Regions from separate parts of the Mesorhizobium sp. M8A.F.Ca.ET.208.01.1.1 genome, predicted to be linked through region 3. Evidence: riboswitches for the same ligand, from Rfam matches in the RefSeq annotation. Region 3 holds a riboswitch; each other region holds the start of a gene.
The links. A riboswitch is a leader RNA that binds a small molecule or an ion and turns the genes downstream of it on or off. The one in region 3 is predicted to bind cobalamin.

Region 1 (4,848 bases), on a different contig from region 3:
CCAAGCGCGACAAGGGCGACCGCGATTGCCAACTGGCGTTGCAGCGGTGCTTGCAGGTTGAGGGCGCCGACGATGATGCCGAGCACGAACGATCCCAGCGCATAGACGCCGATGACAAGGCTGGCGGCGCCCGGCTGGCCGAATTCCCCAGTGATGGCCACCGTGCTCACTTCCGTCGTCGCGAAGGTCGCGCCGATGAAAATCAAGGCAAGGGTGATGATCTGCACCGGCCGCAGCCTTATTGCCGAGCCGCTCGTGGCACGGTCCACCGGCCGCACCTGCGGTTCGGTCGAGCGCTGCAGGATGAAAGCCGTTGAACCGATGGCCAGCAGCACGGTGCTGACCAGGACGCCGGCTTCAGGAAAGAGGCCCGCACTGAGTCCCACCGACAGCGAGGCGCCGGCAATATAGACCAGCTCGTCCGCCGCCGATTCGAAGGCGAAGGCGGTATTCATCTGCGGCCGTCCTCTGAAAATCTCGGTCCAGCGGGCGCGCACCATTGCCGGCATGCTCGGCATGGCCGCGGCCGCCAGTGCCGAGACGAACAGCGTCCAGACCGGCCAATCCTGATTGGCTGCCACGATGAGAACCGCGAAGGCGATCACGGTGATGATGGTGGTGGGGACCACGATGCGTGTCTGGCCCAGACGGTCCACCAGCCTTGATATTTGCGGCGCCACGAAAGCGTTGCCCAGCGCAAAAGTCGCCGAGACCGCGCCGGCCAGCCAGTATTCGCCACGCGTCTGAGACAGCATCGCCACGATGCCGATCGGTGCCATGGCGATCGGCAGGCGCGCCAGGAAGCCGGCGGCCGCAAAGCCTTTGGCTCCGGGGGCGCGAAAGATTTCCGAATAGGGGTTTTGCATGGCGGGTTCCTCGACAAAGGATGAAGCGACAATTACATACGATGCGTATGAATGTCAGATAGTTCATACGTAGCGTATGTCAATTGGCATACGAGGCGTATGTGAATAGGTCCAGAACCATGCACAAACCCCGCAAGGAGATGATTGCCGAGACGCGAGCCAAGCTGATCACGGCGGCCCGCCAGGCTTTCGGCACCATTGGCTACGCCGAAGCGTCGATGGACGATTTCACCGCGTCGGCCGGGCTGACACGCGGTGCCCTCTATCATCATTTCGGCGACAAGAAGGGGCTGCTGCAGGCGGTTATCGCCGAGATCGACGCGGAAATGGCCGCCCGGGTGAATGAGGTCGCGTCGAGGGCGCCGACCCGCTGGCAGCATTTCGTCGACGAATGCACGACCTACATCGAAATGGCGCTGGAGCCGGAAATCCAGCGCATCATGTTCCGGGATGGCCCGGCCGTGCTGGGCGATCCGGCGCAATGGTCGAATGCCAATGCCTGCGTCGGTTCAATGACCGATCATCTGACGGCGCTGCAACAGGAGGGGATGGTGGTGCCGGGCGTCGATCCCGAAACGGCGGCGCGGTTGATCAACGGTGCGAGCAGTCAGGCCGCACAGCGGATCGCCAACTCGAACGATCCCGAAGCGACGTCGAGGAAGGTTGTGGCCGCGTTCAAGCAATTGCTCGAAGGCCTGCTCGAGAAACCGGAAGCACGGCCAAACTGAGCCGCCGTGGCGCTTCCGCCACCGCCCGCAATTGACAATAGCCGGTTTGGGCGCATCCTCCACAGCCACCTCTGGGGGATTCGGGGCATGTGGGATTTCGATATCGGCAGGTCGGTGTCCATCATGATGCGGACCTGGCCTTTCATTGTCTTTCGCATGATCGTCTATTTCGGCATCACACTGGCCTACATCATGGCCACCGGCACCGGTGCCTCGGTCGGCTATGGCGTCGGCCATATCTCCACCGATCCCGACGGACCGTTGTCCTTTGCCCTTTGGGGCGGCGTGGTCGGATTCGGCGTCGTCTCGATCGCTGTCTATTGGCTGCGCGAATACATCCTCTACGTCGTCAAGGCAGGCCATATCGCCGTCATGGTGCATCTGATCGACGGACATGACGTTCCCGACGGCCAGAACCAGATCGCCTACGCGAAAGAGGTTGTGACCGAGCGCTTTGCCGAGGCGAACATCCTTTTCGTCGTCGACCAGTTGGTCAAGGGCGCCATCCGCGCCATCACCGGCCTGCTGGGCGGCATCGCGGCCTTCCTGCCCATTCCGGGCCTGAGCGGCCTGGTCTCGTTCCTCAACACGGTGATCCGCCTGTCGCTGACCTATGTCGACGAGATCATTCTCGGTTACAATATCCGCATCAATTCGTCCTCGCCCTTCGAGACGGCGCGGCAAGGCGTGGTGCTCTACGCCCAGAACGGCAAGACCATGGTCAAGAACGCCGTCTGGCTGGCGGTCATCATGTGGGGCGTGTCTTTCGTGATTTTCCTGCTGATGCTGGCTCCGGCAGCCGCCATTCTTTATGTCATGCCCGGGCAACTCGCCGGCTGGGCTTTCGTGCTCGCCATCGTCTTTGCCTGGGCTTTCAAGGCGGCCTTCATCGAGCCATTCGCCATTGCCTGCCTGATGCAGGTCTATTTCAAGACCATCGAGGGCCAGGTGCCCGATGCCGCCTGGGACGCCAGGCTGGCCGAAGCCTCGTCGAAGTTCCGGGAACTCAAGGACAAGGCGCTCTCCACCTTCGGCGGCTCGCGCTGGGACATGGCCGGCGCGACGCGCTGATCGGCGGGGCTGGCGGGCGCACCTGCGACGGTGTCGAGGCGCGCCACCGCCGATTTGAGCGGTGCCTCACCCTGGCCGCAAAACGTCTCGCTCATGATCAGGTCGGGCAGCGGCAGGCGTCGGCCCCAGCCATGCGTTTCGAGGTCCGGTTTCGGCGCGAACTCCGAGACACGACCGACGCAGAGATAGGCGATCGGCGTCACGTGATCGGGGATAGACAGCAGGCTGTTCAGCGCTTGCGCCTCGATGATGCTGACCCAGCCGACGCCAATGCCTTCAGCGCGCGCGGCCAGCCAGAAATTCTGCACCGCGCAGACCGTGCTGTAGAGATCCATTTCCGGGTTGTGCCAGCGCCCCAGCGGCGAGCCTTTCGAGCGCTCGCGGTCGCAGGTGATACAGATGTTGAATGCGCTTTCGCAAATGCCTTCGAGCTTGAGGTTGCGGTAGAGCGCCTGCCGGTCTGCCTCGATTGCCGGCAGTTCTTGCTCGCGCGCGGCAAGGAACAGGTCGCGCACCTTCGCCCGTCGCGCGGCATCGCGGATGACGATGAAATTCCAGGGTTGCATGAAGCCGACCGATGGCGCGTGGTGGGCGGCAAGCAGCAGCCGCGCCAGCACTGCATCGTCGATCGCCTCCGATGTAAAATGGCTGCGGACATCGCGCCGCGTGAACATGGCGCGATAAACCGCGTCACGCGCTATCTGATCAAATCCATCGCCCATTGGAGCGGTCATGGCTTCCGGCATCGCTTGTCCCCTTGCGATTGCAGCAGTTCAAATTCTCAGAGCGAACTTTGCGCGTCCAAGAGGACCCACATCGCTCTGATGTCATCCGCCTGACCATGCGGATGACGATGCCTGCCAGGCCGGTCTTCTGGCTCGGGATCAACCCGCGTCCGGTGCCTTCCCGTCATCGACAGTGGCATTTACCGGCGCGGTCCCCCTTACAGCGTTGGGCACGCCACGGAATTCAACCGTGTTCCCGATTCTCCCGCCGGAGCATTTGCAGCCAAGTGAAATCATTTGGCGTCGCAGAATGCGGCTAAAACAAACAGACCGGCAGGCACCAGGCAGTGTCGGTCACCTTACGCCGAAGCCCCGGCGTCGCCAATCCCCGCAGCGACGCCAACGCAGGCGTGATTTTCCCCAGCGATCAAGCCGCCATGCATGGCCATTACGGCGCCGGGGCACTAGATAGGGGAGATGGCTACCCGTCTCTACACGCACCCCGTCTTTCTCGAACACATCACCCCGCCGGGTCACCCCGAGCGGCCCGACCGCCTGCGCGCCATCGAGCGCGTGCTCGACGACGAAGCTTTTGCCGCGCTCGACCGCGTCGAGGCACCGCAAGGCGACGAGGCGACGATCCTCTATGCGCATCCCGCCGATTTCGTCGCGCGTGTCCGCGCCGCCATCCCCCACGAAGGCATTGCCCACATCGACGCCGACACCACCGCCAGCCCGAAGAGCTGGCAGGCCGCGATCACGGCGATCGGCGCCGCCAACGCCGCCGTCGACGACGTCTTTGCGGGCCGCGCCGACAATGTCTTCGTCGCCGCCCGTCCGCCCGGCCACCATGCCGAAAAGACCACCGCAATGGGCTTCTGCTTCTTCAACACGGCGGCGATCGCTGCCCGCTACGCGCAGAAGAGGCACGGCGCCGAGCGTGTCGCCGTCGTCGACTGGGACGTGCATCACGGCAACGGCACGCAGGATATTTTCTGGGACGATCCGTCGGTGCTCTATTGCTCGACGCACCAGATGCCGTTGTACCCAGGCACCGGGGCGAAGAACGAGACCGGTGCCGGCAACATCGTCAACGCGCCGCTGGCGCCACAGACCGGCAGCGAGGTGTTTCGCGATGCCTTCCTGTCGCGCGTGCTGCCATCGCTCGACAATTTCGCCCCCGACCTGATCATCATTTCGGCCGGCTTCGACGCGCACCACCGCGACCCGCTGGCCGAGATCAATCTGACCGAGGACGATTTCGACTGGGCGACCGGCCAGTTGATGCAGCGCGCCGCACGCCACGGCGGCAACCGGCTCGTCAGCCTACTCGAGGGTGGCTACGATCTGCAGGGATTGGCATTTTCGGTCGCCGCCCATGTCGGGCGACTGATGAAAGGATGAATGATGAGCGGTGAGATCAATGAAGACGTCAAGGCGATGAGCTTCGAACAGGCA
Region 2 (4,848 bases), 1.4 Mb from region 3:
CCGCGACAGATGCGGTATCATCAATCCGACAAAGCCGATCACGCCGGCGACCGAGACGAGGATTGCCGTCGAGAAAGCGGCCACGAGAAATGTCGTCCTGCGCATGCGCGCCACCGGCACGCCTAGACTCTCGGCGGCGCTCTCACCGGCGAGGAAAGCGTCCAGGCTGCGATGGCTCCACAGCCCGTAGGCCGCGATCGTGCCGGCGCCCACCGCCCCCAGCCACGCATTGTCCCAGCGCGCCAGCCCGAGCCCGCCCATGGTCCAGAACAGGACCGAATGAGCCGCGCGCTGGTCACCGGCAAAAACCAGATAATTGGTCAAGGCCGTGAACATGAAGGAAACGGCAAGACCGGCGAGGATCAGCCGCTCAGGACCTTGCCCCCTCACCCGCGCCACCAGCAAAAGCACGATGGAGGCGGCGAGGATGCCGCCAGTGAACGCAGCCACGGGCAAGGTCCAGATGCCGAAACTGTCGCCGAACACGGTAATGACGGAAACCGCGCCGGCGGCGGCCCCCGACGACAGGCCGAACAGGAAGGGGTCGGCAAGATCGTTACGGGTCACCGTCTGCAAAAGCGCGCCGACGATGCCCAGCCCGCCGCCGACACAGATCGCCAGGATCGTGCGCGGCAGCCGCAGGTCGACGACGATCTTGCCGACCGGGCCCGATATCTCAGGCTCGTCCAGTCCGACGGCACGGCCAAGGGCGGCGATGACATCGCTCAGAGGTATCAGCGTCGAGCCATAAGCGATCGACAGCAGCGCGAGAGCGACGAGCGCCACCGCGCCCGCCGTCATGGCCAGCGTGAAGGCCCTGTGCCCTGAAAGCGCGCCGGATTTGTGCTCTCGGGCAAGATCCATCAGAACGCTTCCGGATGCATCGCCCTGGCGATCTGGCCGATGGCTTCGATGTTCGCCGGTCCTGGTGTCAGCTCGGCATAACGAAGCGCCACGAAGCGCTCGTTCCTGACCGCGTCCGTCTCCTTCATCGCCGGGTGCGCCTTCAGGAAATCGAGCAGTTTCCTGTAGCCGCCGCCGTCCTGATAATCGAGCAGGATGAGGAATTGCGGATTGCGCGCCGCCACCGTCTCCCAGTCCGTGTTGCCCCAGCTCGTTTCCAAGTCGGCCATGATATTGTCGCCGCCGGCCGCCGAGATCATGGCGCTGGGGATGGCGAATTTTCCCGCGGTAAACGGCTTGTCCTCGCCGGAATCGTAGAGGAACACGCGTGTTCCCTTCGCGCTGCCGACCTTGGCGCTGATCTCGGCGAGTTGCGCCTTCCAGCCGGCAACAAGCTGTTCCGCTTCTGCCTCCTTGCCGAAGATCTTGCCCAGCTTTTCGACGTCGCCATAGAGCAGGTCCATGGAGGCGACCGGGCGGCTCTTGTCGAGGTGGACGCAGCTTTCGGTCAGTACCAGCGTCTTGATGCCGTGCGGAGCGAGCGTGTCGGGCGTCACGTCGCCGCCGGGCTTCATGCCGTAGTACCAGCCGGCGAAGAAGAAGTCGGGCTCGACGGCGACGAGGTTCTCCAGGGTCGGATATTTCGGCGCCAGTTCGGGAATGGCACCCTGTTCGGCCTTGAATTCGGGGCCGACCTTGTACCATCCACTGATGCCCGTCAGGCCGACGATCGAAGGCTGCAGCTTCAGCGCGAAGGCCATCTCGGCCATGTTGAGATCATGGATGACGGCGCGCTTCGGCGGAGCGTCGAAGGTCAGCGGCTTGCCGCAGCTGTCGACGGTGACGGGGAAGGCGAAGGCCGTCGAGGCCAGCAGCGAGAGGGCGAGCGAGAAGGCAAGGCGTTTCACGGATTTGCTCCTTAGTTGAACTGTGTCGGACGATGAGGGGCGTTGATCAGGATGGCGGCGAGGCGCGGTTCGGAAGGTCGAACACCGTCAGTTCGCGATCCTCGGTGGGATGGCGCAGGCGAAACACGTCGACGCCGAAAATCTCGCGGATCAGCTGTTGCGTCAACGCCTCGTGCGGCGGCGCCAGCGCCTGCAGCCGGGCTTCGTTCATCACCGCGACCCTGGTGGCGAAGGGTGCCACCAGGGTCAGATCGTGCAGCACCGCGATAACGGTCATGCCGAAGCCGGCCACCAGTTCGAGCAGCTGCGCGCGGGCGCGCGGGTCGAGGTGGTTGGTCGGTTCGTCGAGAAAAAGGATCTTGGGCTCCTGCGCGATGGCACGCGCAAGCTGGGCGCGCTGGCGTTCGCCACCAGACAGCGAGCCGATGCTCCGGCCGAGCAACGACAACAGGCCGGTCCGGCGCAGCGCGTCCACCACAATGTCGCGTTCCTCGCTCCGGCCCCTCAGGCCGGCATGCGGGACGCGGCCAAGCTCGACATAGTCGATCACCGCCAAACGCGGATCCGGTTGGTCGCTCTGGCCCACGACGGCGATATGCCGGGCCCGCTCGGCGGGCGAAATCCTGTCCAGGCGCCGCCCGCCAAGCTTCACCTCTCCGAAGCTCGGCCTGAGCATGCCGGACAACATGCGCAGCAACGTGGTCTTGCCGGCGCCGTTGGGGCCAATGATGGCAAGGCGGTCGCCTGATGTCACCGACAGGCTGACCGCATGGACCAGATGCCGGCCATTCGCTATCGCGCCCAGGTCGCACGCATCGAGAAGCGGCGTTGTCATCGACTGCCTTCCGCCAGCTTGCCCGCCCCCGGAATGCGGGCAAGCGTCTTGCCGGCCAGGCGCGGCGGACGTTGTCCGGAATTGCACCAGCCGTCGGCAAGCGAAGCGTAGAGCCGGGCGAATCGCACGAGGTCGGCGGCGTCGGCCTGCGCGTCGATCGACCCGAAGAGATAGGCGGCCTTGCCTGGTGCCTGGAAAGCCACCGTCAGGGGACGCGCGCAACCCGCCATGCAAGCCACGCCCTCGACCGTGAAACCATGCGCCACGTCAGGCTGGGCCGAGAGGCGGGAGCGCAACTCGGCGCACAAACCTTCGCCCGACCTGACGCCGGTCGGCACGTCGCGGCAAAGGGTGCACACGATGATCTGGTGCATCGGGCTGGGCTGAATACGATCGATTGCGCCGTCCAACTTCACGTCACTTTCAAAACTGGCGACGGAAGGATGTTGGTCGACCGGCCGACAAGACCGATGTCCACGTCTCCTCCCGGCACACCCCGTCCGGTCAACTCAGTGATGGCAGGTCTCCTGGCTCACGGGTCTCTGCGCAATCCTGCCTTCCCAGCCTTGCCGGCCAGTGGCGTTCCGGATCTTGCTCGCCGCTTACAGTTGCGGGGGCAGCCGCGGCCTCGACCCAAAAACCGGGTCTCACCGCGTTCCCTTTTCACCCCTCGCCTTTCGGCTCGGGGACCATCACGAGTCGCAGCCTATGCCGCGAGCGAATTCGAGGCAAGGCGATACCTCGTTTTGTTATAACAGAACTCATACGAGAGCAAGCCTGCCGTCGGCATGGGCGCGGACGGACTTTGCGTCCACGCCTGTCAGCGTTGCCGTTTTCGATTTTGCGCCATGCGCAATTTCGATCAAACTGGCCGGGCAACGAGGCGCCAGAGTGAAGACGCCACATGCGAGGAGCACATGAACCCGACCGAGAAAGCGCTATGGTTTGTCGAAAGCCATCTGCCGGAGGCTGTTACGCTCGACGACGTCGCCCACAGCAGCGGCGTGTCGCGCTTTCATGTGACGCGCGCCTTCGGCGCCGCCACCGGCCGTTCCGTCATGGGTTACATGCGCTCGCGCCGGCTGACCGAGGCGGCGCGCAGGCTCGCCGGCGGCGCGCCCGACATACTGTGCGTCGCGCTCGACGCCGGCTACAACTCGCATGAGGCTTTCACCCGTGCCTTCCGCGACCAGTTCGGCACCACGCCGGAACTGGTGCGCGCGCAAGGTTCGACCAAGACACTCGATCTCGTGGAGCCTATCTTGATGGACCATACCCTGCTCACCAGCCTTGAACCACCGCGCTTCGAGACCAGCCGACCCTTCCTCATCGCCGGCTTCGGCGAGCGCTACAGCTGCGAATCGAGCGCCGGCATTCCGATGCAGTGGCAGCGTTTCAGCCCTTATATCGGCAACATCCCCGGCGAAGTCCCAGGCGTTTTCTACGGTGTCTGCCTCAATGGCGACGATGCCGGCAATTTCGACTATGTCGTCGGCGTCGAGGTGTCGGACTTCTCCGACCTGCCGAAGGAATTCTACCGGGTGCATGTGCCGGCGCGGAAATACGCCGTTTTCACGCATCGCGAGCACATCTCGACCATCCGGCGCACGATCAACACGATCTGGAACAGCTGGCTCCCGGCCTCCGGCCATGAAATCGCCGACGCGCCGGAATTCGAGCGCTATGGGCCCGAATTCGATGCCCGCACCGGTAATGGCGGGCTGGAGATCTGGGTGCCGGTCAAGGCATAGAGGCGCCGCTACAGCTCCAGATCCCAGTTCTGGCCAACCAGATCCTTGCCGAAGGAATGGTGAGGCTCTTCCTCGGTCAGCTTGAAACCGGCCGCCTGGTAGAGGTGCCGGGCCGCGGTCAGAATGTCGTTGGTCCACAAAGTCAGCGTCTTGTACCCCCTGGCGCGGGCAAAGCCGATGCATTCCTCGACCAGCCGTTTGCCGATGCCGAGGCCCCGCGCCGACGGTTCGACATAGAGCAGCCGCAGCTTGGCCACCTGATCCGACTTGCGCACGACGAAGACCGAGCCGACGACCTCGCCTTCCCGCTCGGCGATCCAGCCGCGCTCCCATTTCGGATCGAATTTCTTTACGAACTCGCCGAGGATCTCAGCGACCAGCGCCTCATAGGTTTCGTCCCAGCCATAGTCCTGCGCGTAGAGCATGCCCTGGCGGCGCGTGACCCAGCCGA
Region 3 (4,848 bases):
GCCGCAAGCCGCATGGAGGGCAGGCGGTCGGCGTCCGCCTTCCACGCCGCCGCCAGTCCGGCGAGATCGCTGTCGGTGAAGGACAAGGCCACGATATCCGCCGGCGTCTGCCTGAGATCGACAGGCTCGGCGAGGTCGTCAAGCGAAGCGGAGGTCGTGGTGAGGATGTGCATCGCGGTCCGTGTCTGAAATCAGCCGGCGAGGATACGTTCGATCGCCGGACGGTTCAGCCCCTTGAGACCAATGACGACCAGGCGCGAGCGGCGGTCGTCCTCGGCGCTCCAGGCACGGTCATAGTAATGATTGACGCGTGGGCCGACGGCCTGCAGCAGGAGCCGCATCGGCTTGCCGCCGACCTCGACGAAGCCTTTTACACGCAGCACGTTTTCCTGTTCGGCGGCCTCTGCGACACGTTTTGCCAGATCGTCGGGATTGGCGATCGAGGGAATGTCGACGATGAATGTGTCGAAGTCGTCATGCTCGTGGTCGAATGCGCCGTCGTGATGGGACTTGCGGTTCTCGATGTCGTCCTCGACGGCAAGACCAAGCCCGAGCAGCACCGAGGGATCGACCTTGCCATGCGACGTCGGCACGATCTTCACCGCGCGGGCGGAGTGTTCGTTGACGATGGCGTTGGCGCGGGCCGAGCCCTCGGCGTCCATCAGGTCGCTCTTCGACAGGATGATCAGGTCGGCGCAGGCGATCTGGTCCTCGAACACCTCTTCGACCGGATCGTCATGGTCGAGGCTTTCATCCCCGGCGCGTTGCGCCTGCAGGGCTTCCATGTCGTTGGCGACGCGGCCTTCCGCAAGTGCGGGACCGTCGACCACGGCGATGACGCCATCGACGGTGACGCGGCTTTTCACCGTCGGCCACTGGAACGCCTGGACCAAAGGTTTGGGGAGGGCGAGACCGGAGGTTTCGATCAGGATGTGGTCGACCTTCGGCGTCAGCGACAGGATCTGGTCGAGCGCTGGCACGAAATCGTCGGCGACGGTGCAGCAGATGCAGCCATTGGCCAGTTCGACGATGTTTTCCTCGGGGCAGGTGTCGATACCGCAGCCCTTGAGGATTTCGCCGTCGATGCCGATATCGCCGAATTCGTTGACGATGATGGCAATCCGCTTGCCGCCGGCATTTTCCAGGAGATGGCGGACCAGCGTCGTCTTGCCGGCGCCGAGGAAGCCGGTAACGACGGTGCAGGGAACGCGGGAGAGATTGCCGGCCGAATTTGGAGCGGTCATATCAAGTCCTTCAGCATGTCGAGAGGAGGGATGCGGGCAACGAGGCCGCGCTTGAGGCTATCGGGCCGGCCGCGCCAGGGAATGAGGCCGTCGGTCGAGGTGGCGAAGAGTTTCGCGCCGGCGACGAGATCGGCGCCGCTGGTTGTGGTCAGGTCGCCGAACACATAGCTCCAGCATCCGTCGCGCAGGATCGCGGCGCTCAGCCTGCGCTTGCAATTGCCGAGGCATTCGACCGTGCGGATGCGAATTTGCTCGCCCGAGGCGGCTTGGCGGGTATCTTCAGCCAGAAGTTCGCCGGCCCGGGGATGGGCGTCGGAACCGGTCTCGTCGCGACAGGAGGCGCAGACGATGACAGTGATGCCGGCCAGGGAATCATCCCCGCCGGACGAAATGTCCGTTGTTTCAGCCGAGAAACTGCTGTCGCGATCCAAATCAGGCTCCTTGCCCGGAAAACCCGCCGGGCGATCGGATTCTTGCATTCCAGACGGCAGGTCTCCTGGCTCGCGGGTCATCGCCTTGGGTAGCCGCCTTCCCGGGACAATCCCAGTGGCTTTCGGCCTTGGCTCTTCGCTTACAGTTGCGGGGACAGCCGCGGATTTGGGCTTTTCGGCCCGCACCGCATTCCCTCTTGGCTCCTCCCTTTGCCGAGAGGAGACCGTCTGGATCGGATTTAGGCTCTTGCGGGCAGCGGTGTCAACGCGAGCTTACGACACCGCGATGTCGGACAGCGCCGGGCCGAGGTCGCCGGCAGGCGTCACTTCGATGCGTTCAAGCCCAAGCCAGCCCTGCATCTGCTTCAATTCCTCGAAAAGTTCAGCGGCGGTTTCAGGCGGCGCGCCGGGCTCGGCATAGGCGGCATGGACGCGCAGGACACTGGCCGGCCGGTCGGCTTTGAGGTCGACGCGCGCCACGATCCTGTCGCCAAGCAGGAAGGGCAGGACATAGTAGCCGTATTGGCGCTTCTCGGCCGGGGTGTAGATTTCGATGCGATAGTGAAAATCGAACAGCCGCTCCGAGCGCGAGCGCTCGAAGACGACGGGATCGAACGGCGCCAGCAGGGCGCGGGCCTCGATCTTGCGTGGCAAACGCGCATCCCTATGAAGGTAAGCTGGCTTGTCCCACCCCTCGACACGGACCGGCAACAACTCGCCGAGTTCGACCAGTTCCTCGAGCCGGCCTTTCATGTCGGCGGGGGAGAGCCGGAAATAGTCGCGCAGGTCGCCTGATGTGGCGATGCCGTGGGCGCGGGCGGAAATGCGCAGCAATTCGCGATGTGCATCCTCGGCCGCCGGTACCGGCAGGTCGAGGATCGCTTGCGGCAGCACCCGCTCGGGCAGGTCATAGAAGCGCTCGAAACCGCGCCGGTGCGCCGTGGTGATGCGGCCGGCCCAGAACAGCCATTCGAAGGCGTGCTTGGCGTGGCTCCAACCCCACCAGCCGCCGGAGCCTTTCTGGCCTTCCAGCGCCGAAGCGGCGATCGGGCCACGATCGACGACCTGGCGGTAGATCTCTTCTATATAGGCAGCGTGCTCACGGCCCCATTTGGCCAGCCCCAGATACATTTCATCGCCTTGCTCGGCGCGCTGCATGCGCCAGCGCATCAGCGGGTACGTCTCGACCGGCAGGAATGAGGCCTCGTGTGCCCAATATTCGAACACCGTGCGCTTGCGCGTCACGGCGGCGTTGTCGAGCAAGGCGACGGGATAGGGACCCAGACGCGAATAGAGCGGCATATAGTGGGCACGCACCACCGCACTGACGGAATCGATCTGCAGCAGGCCGGTGCGGGACAGGACGCGGGCGAAATGGCGGCGGTCGGGTGTGCCGGCGGGGCGGGGATCGAGAAACCCCTGGGCTGCGAGCGCGATGCGCCGGGCGGCGGCAAGCGAGATCTTTTCCTTCATGCAGGCGTCACTCTGAGGTGCTTTGACAAAGGTGTGATGGGTGATTCCAGCCCATGCTAGCAGGGTTTTGGCGGCAACCCTGTCAGGAGAGAAAAGTGGAGTAAAAAGAGAAGGAAATCAAACAGGAGCCTATGAGACCAGTTTCTCCCGGAATGCCGTCCAGCTCGTTGTTTTGAACAAGGTTTGACTTGCTTCGCTGGAAGTGCTGCGCTAACCCTCGCCGCGTTGCAGCATAGGCTCCTTAAAACGGTTCAGCGGTTAAACTGTCACGCTTCCGCATTAAGGTCCGCTGCTGTAATCAACGTGGATTGGCGCCAACGGAAAGCCGCTGCATGAACGCACTCCTCAGTTCGTACCTGCCCATCGTCCTGTTCATCGGCGTGGCGCTGGTGGTCGGCCTGGCGCTGCTGGTCGCGCCGTTCCTGGTGGCGTACCGCAACCCCGATCCCGAAAAGCTTTCCGCCTACGAGTGCGGTTTCAACTCGTTCGACGACGCCCGCATGAAGTTCGACATTCGTTTCTACCTGGTGTCGATCCTGTTCATCATCTTCGACCTCGAAGTGGCCTTCCTGTTTCCCTGGGCGGTGTCCTTCTCGAAGATCGGCATGCTCGGCTTCTGGTCGATGATGGTGTTTTTGGCAGTGCTGACCATCGGCTTTGCCTATGAATGGAAAAAAGGAGCGCTGGAATGGGATTGAACGACAGTTCAGGTACCCTCGTCGCGCCAAAGCCCAAGGGCATCATCGATCCCAACACCGGCAGGCCGGTGGGGGAGGACGATCCCTTCTTCCTCGAAATCAACAATGAGCTTGCCGACAAGGGTTTTCTGGTCACCTCGACCGAGGCGCTGATCACCTGGGCGCGCAGCGGCTCGTTGATGTTCATGACCTTCGGCCTGGCGTGCTGCGCTGTCGAGATGATCCACACCTCGATGCCGCGCTACGATTCGGAGCGCTTCGGTGTCGCGCCGCGCGCGTCTCCGCGCCAGTCCGACATCATGATCGTGGCCGGCACGCTGACCAACAAGATGGCGCCCGCGCTGCGCAAGGTCTACGACCAGATGCCGGAGCCGCGCTACGTCATCTCGATGGGCTCCTGCGCCAATGGCGGCGGCTATTACCACTATTCCTATTCGGTGGTGCGCGGCTGCGACCGGGTCGTGCCGGTCGACATCTATGTGCCCGGCTGCCCGCCGAGCGCCGAAGCCCTGCTCTACGGCATTCTTCTCCTGCAGAAGAAGATCCGCCGCACCGGCACGATCGAACGGTAAATCCATGGCCGCATCCCTTAGCGAACTGTCGACCTATCTCGGCGAGAAGCTGCCTGGCCGCTTCAGCGACGCTGTGCTCGCTTATGGCGAGCTTACCGTTCACGTCGAGCCGCAAAACCTGATCGAGGTAATGACCTTCCTGCGCGACGATGCGCGCTGCCAGTTCATTTCGATCATCGATGTCTGCGGCGCCGACTATCCGTCGCGGGCCAAGCGCTTCGACGTCGTCTATCACCTGCTTTCGCCGAAGCAGAATGTCCGCATCCGCGTCAAGGTGCAGGCCGACGAGGAGACGATGGTGCCGTCGGTCACCGGCGTCTATCCCGGCGCCGACTGGTTCGAGCGGGAGACCTACGATCTCTATGGCGTGCTGTTCTCGGGCCATCCGGACCTGCGCCGCCTGCTGACCGATTACGGGTTCGAAGGCCAT

Region 1: linked by a shared signal. The riboswitch ahead of bluB (5,6-dimethylbenzimidazole synthase) and the one ahead of EN851_RS01585 (DUF1636 family protein) in region 3 are both predicted to bind cobalamin.
Region 2: linked by a shared signal. The riboswitch ahead of EN851_RS08770 (DUF1636 family protein) and the one ahead of EN851_RS01585 (DUF1636 family protein) in region 3 are both predicted to bind cobalamin.

Annotation. Positions count from the first base shown of each region.
Region 1 is NZ_SRUT01000003.1:503,347-508,194, forward strand. It holds gene EN851_RS19130 (MFS transporter) at 1-866, opposite strand, end outside; gene EN851_RS19135 (TetR/AcrR family transcriptional regulator) at 986-1,594, shown strand; gene EN851_RS19140 (hypothetical protein) at 1,682-2,665, shown strand; partial or broken gene bluB (5,6-dimethylbenzimidazole synthase) at 2,833-3,411, opposite strand; cobalamin riboswitch at 3,511-3,693, opposite strand; gene EN851_RS19150 (histone deacetylase family protein) at 3,868-4,794, shown strand; gene EN851_RS19155 (exodeoxyribonuclease VII small subunit) at 4,798-4,848, shown strand, end outside.
Region 2 is NZ_SRUT01000001.1:1,705,909-1,710,756, forward strand. It holds gene EN851_RS08755 (iron ABC transporter permease) at 1-864, opposite strand, end outside; gene EN851_RS08760 (ABC transporter substrate-binding protein) at 864-1,811, opposite strand; gene EN851_RS08765 (ABC transporter ATP-binding protein) at 1,858-2,646, opposite strand; gene EN851_RS08770 (DUF1636 family protein) at 2,643-3,056, opposite strand; cobalamin riboswitch at 3,146-3,355, opposite strand; gene EN851_RS08775 (AraC family transcriptional regulator) at 3,564-4,397, shown strand; gene EN851_RS08780 (helix-turn-helix domain-containing GNAT family N-acetyltransferase) at 4,406-4,848, opposite strand, start outside.
Region 3 is NZ_SRUT01000001.1:323,963-328,810, forward strand. It holds gene EN851_RS01575 (cobaltochelatase subunit CobN) at 1-173, opposite strand, end outside; gene cobW (cobalamin biosynthesis protein CobW) at 192-1,244, opposite strand; gene EN851_RS01585 (DUF1636 family protein) at 1,241-1,675, opposite strand; cobalamin riboswitch at 1,713-1,919, opposite strand; gene EN851_RS01590 (winged helix-turn-helix domain-containing protein) at 1,949-3,148, opposite strand; gene EN851_RS01595 (NADH-quinone oxidoreductase subunit A) at 3,481-3,846, shown strand; gene EN851_RS01600 (NADH-quinone oxidoreductase subunit B) at 3,837-4,418, shown strand; gene EN851_RS01605 (NADH-quinone oxidoreductase subunit C) at 4,423-4,848, shown strand, end outside.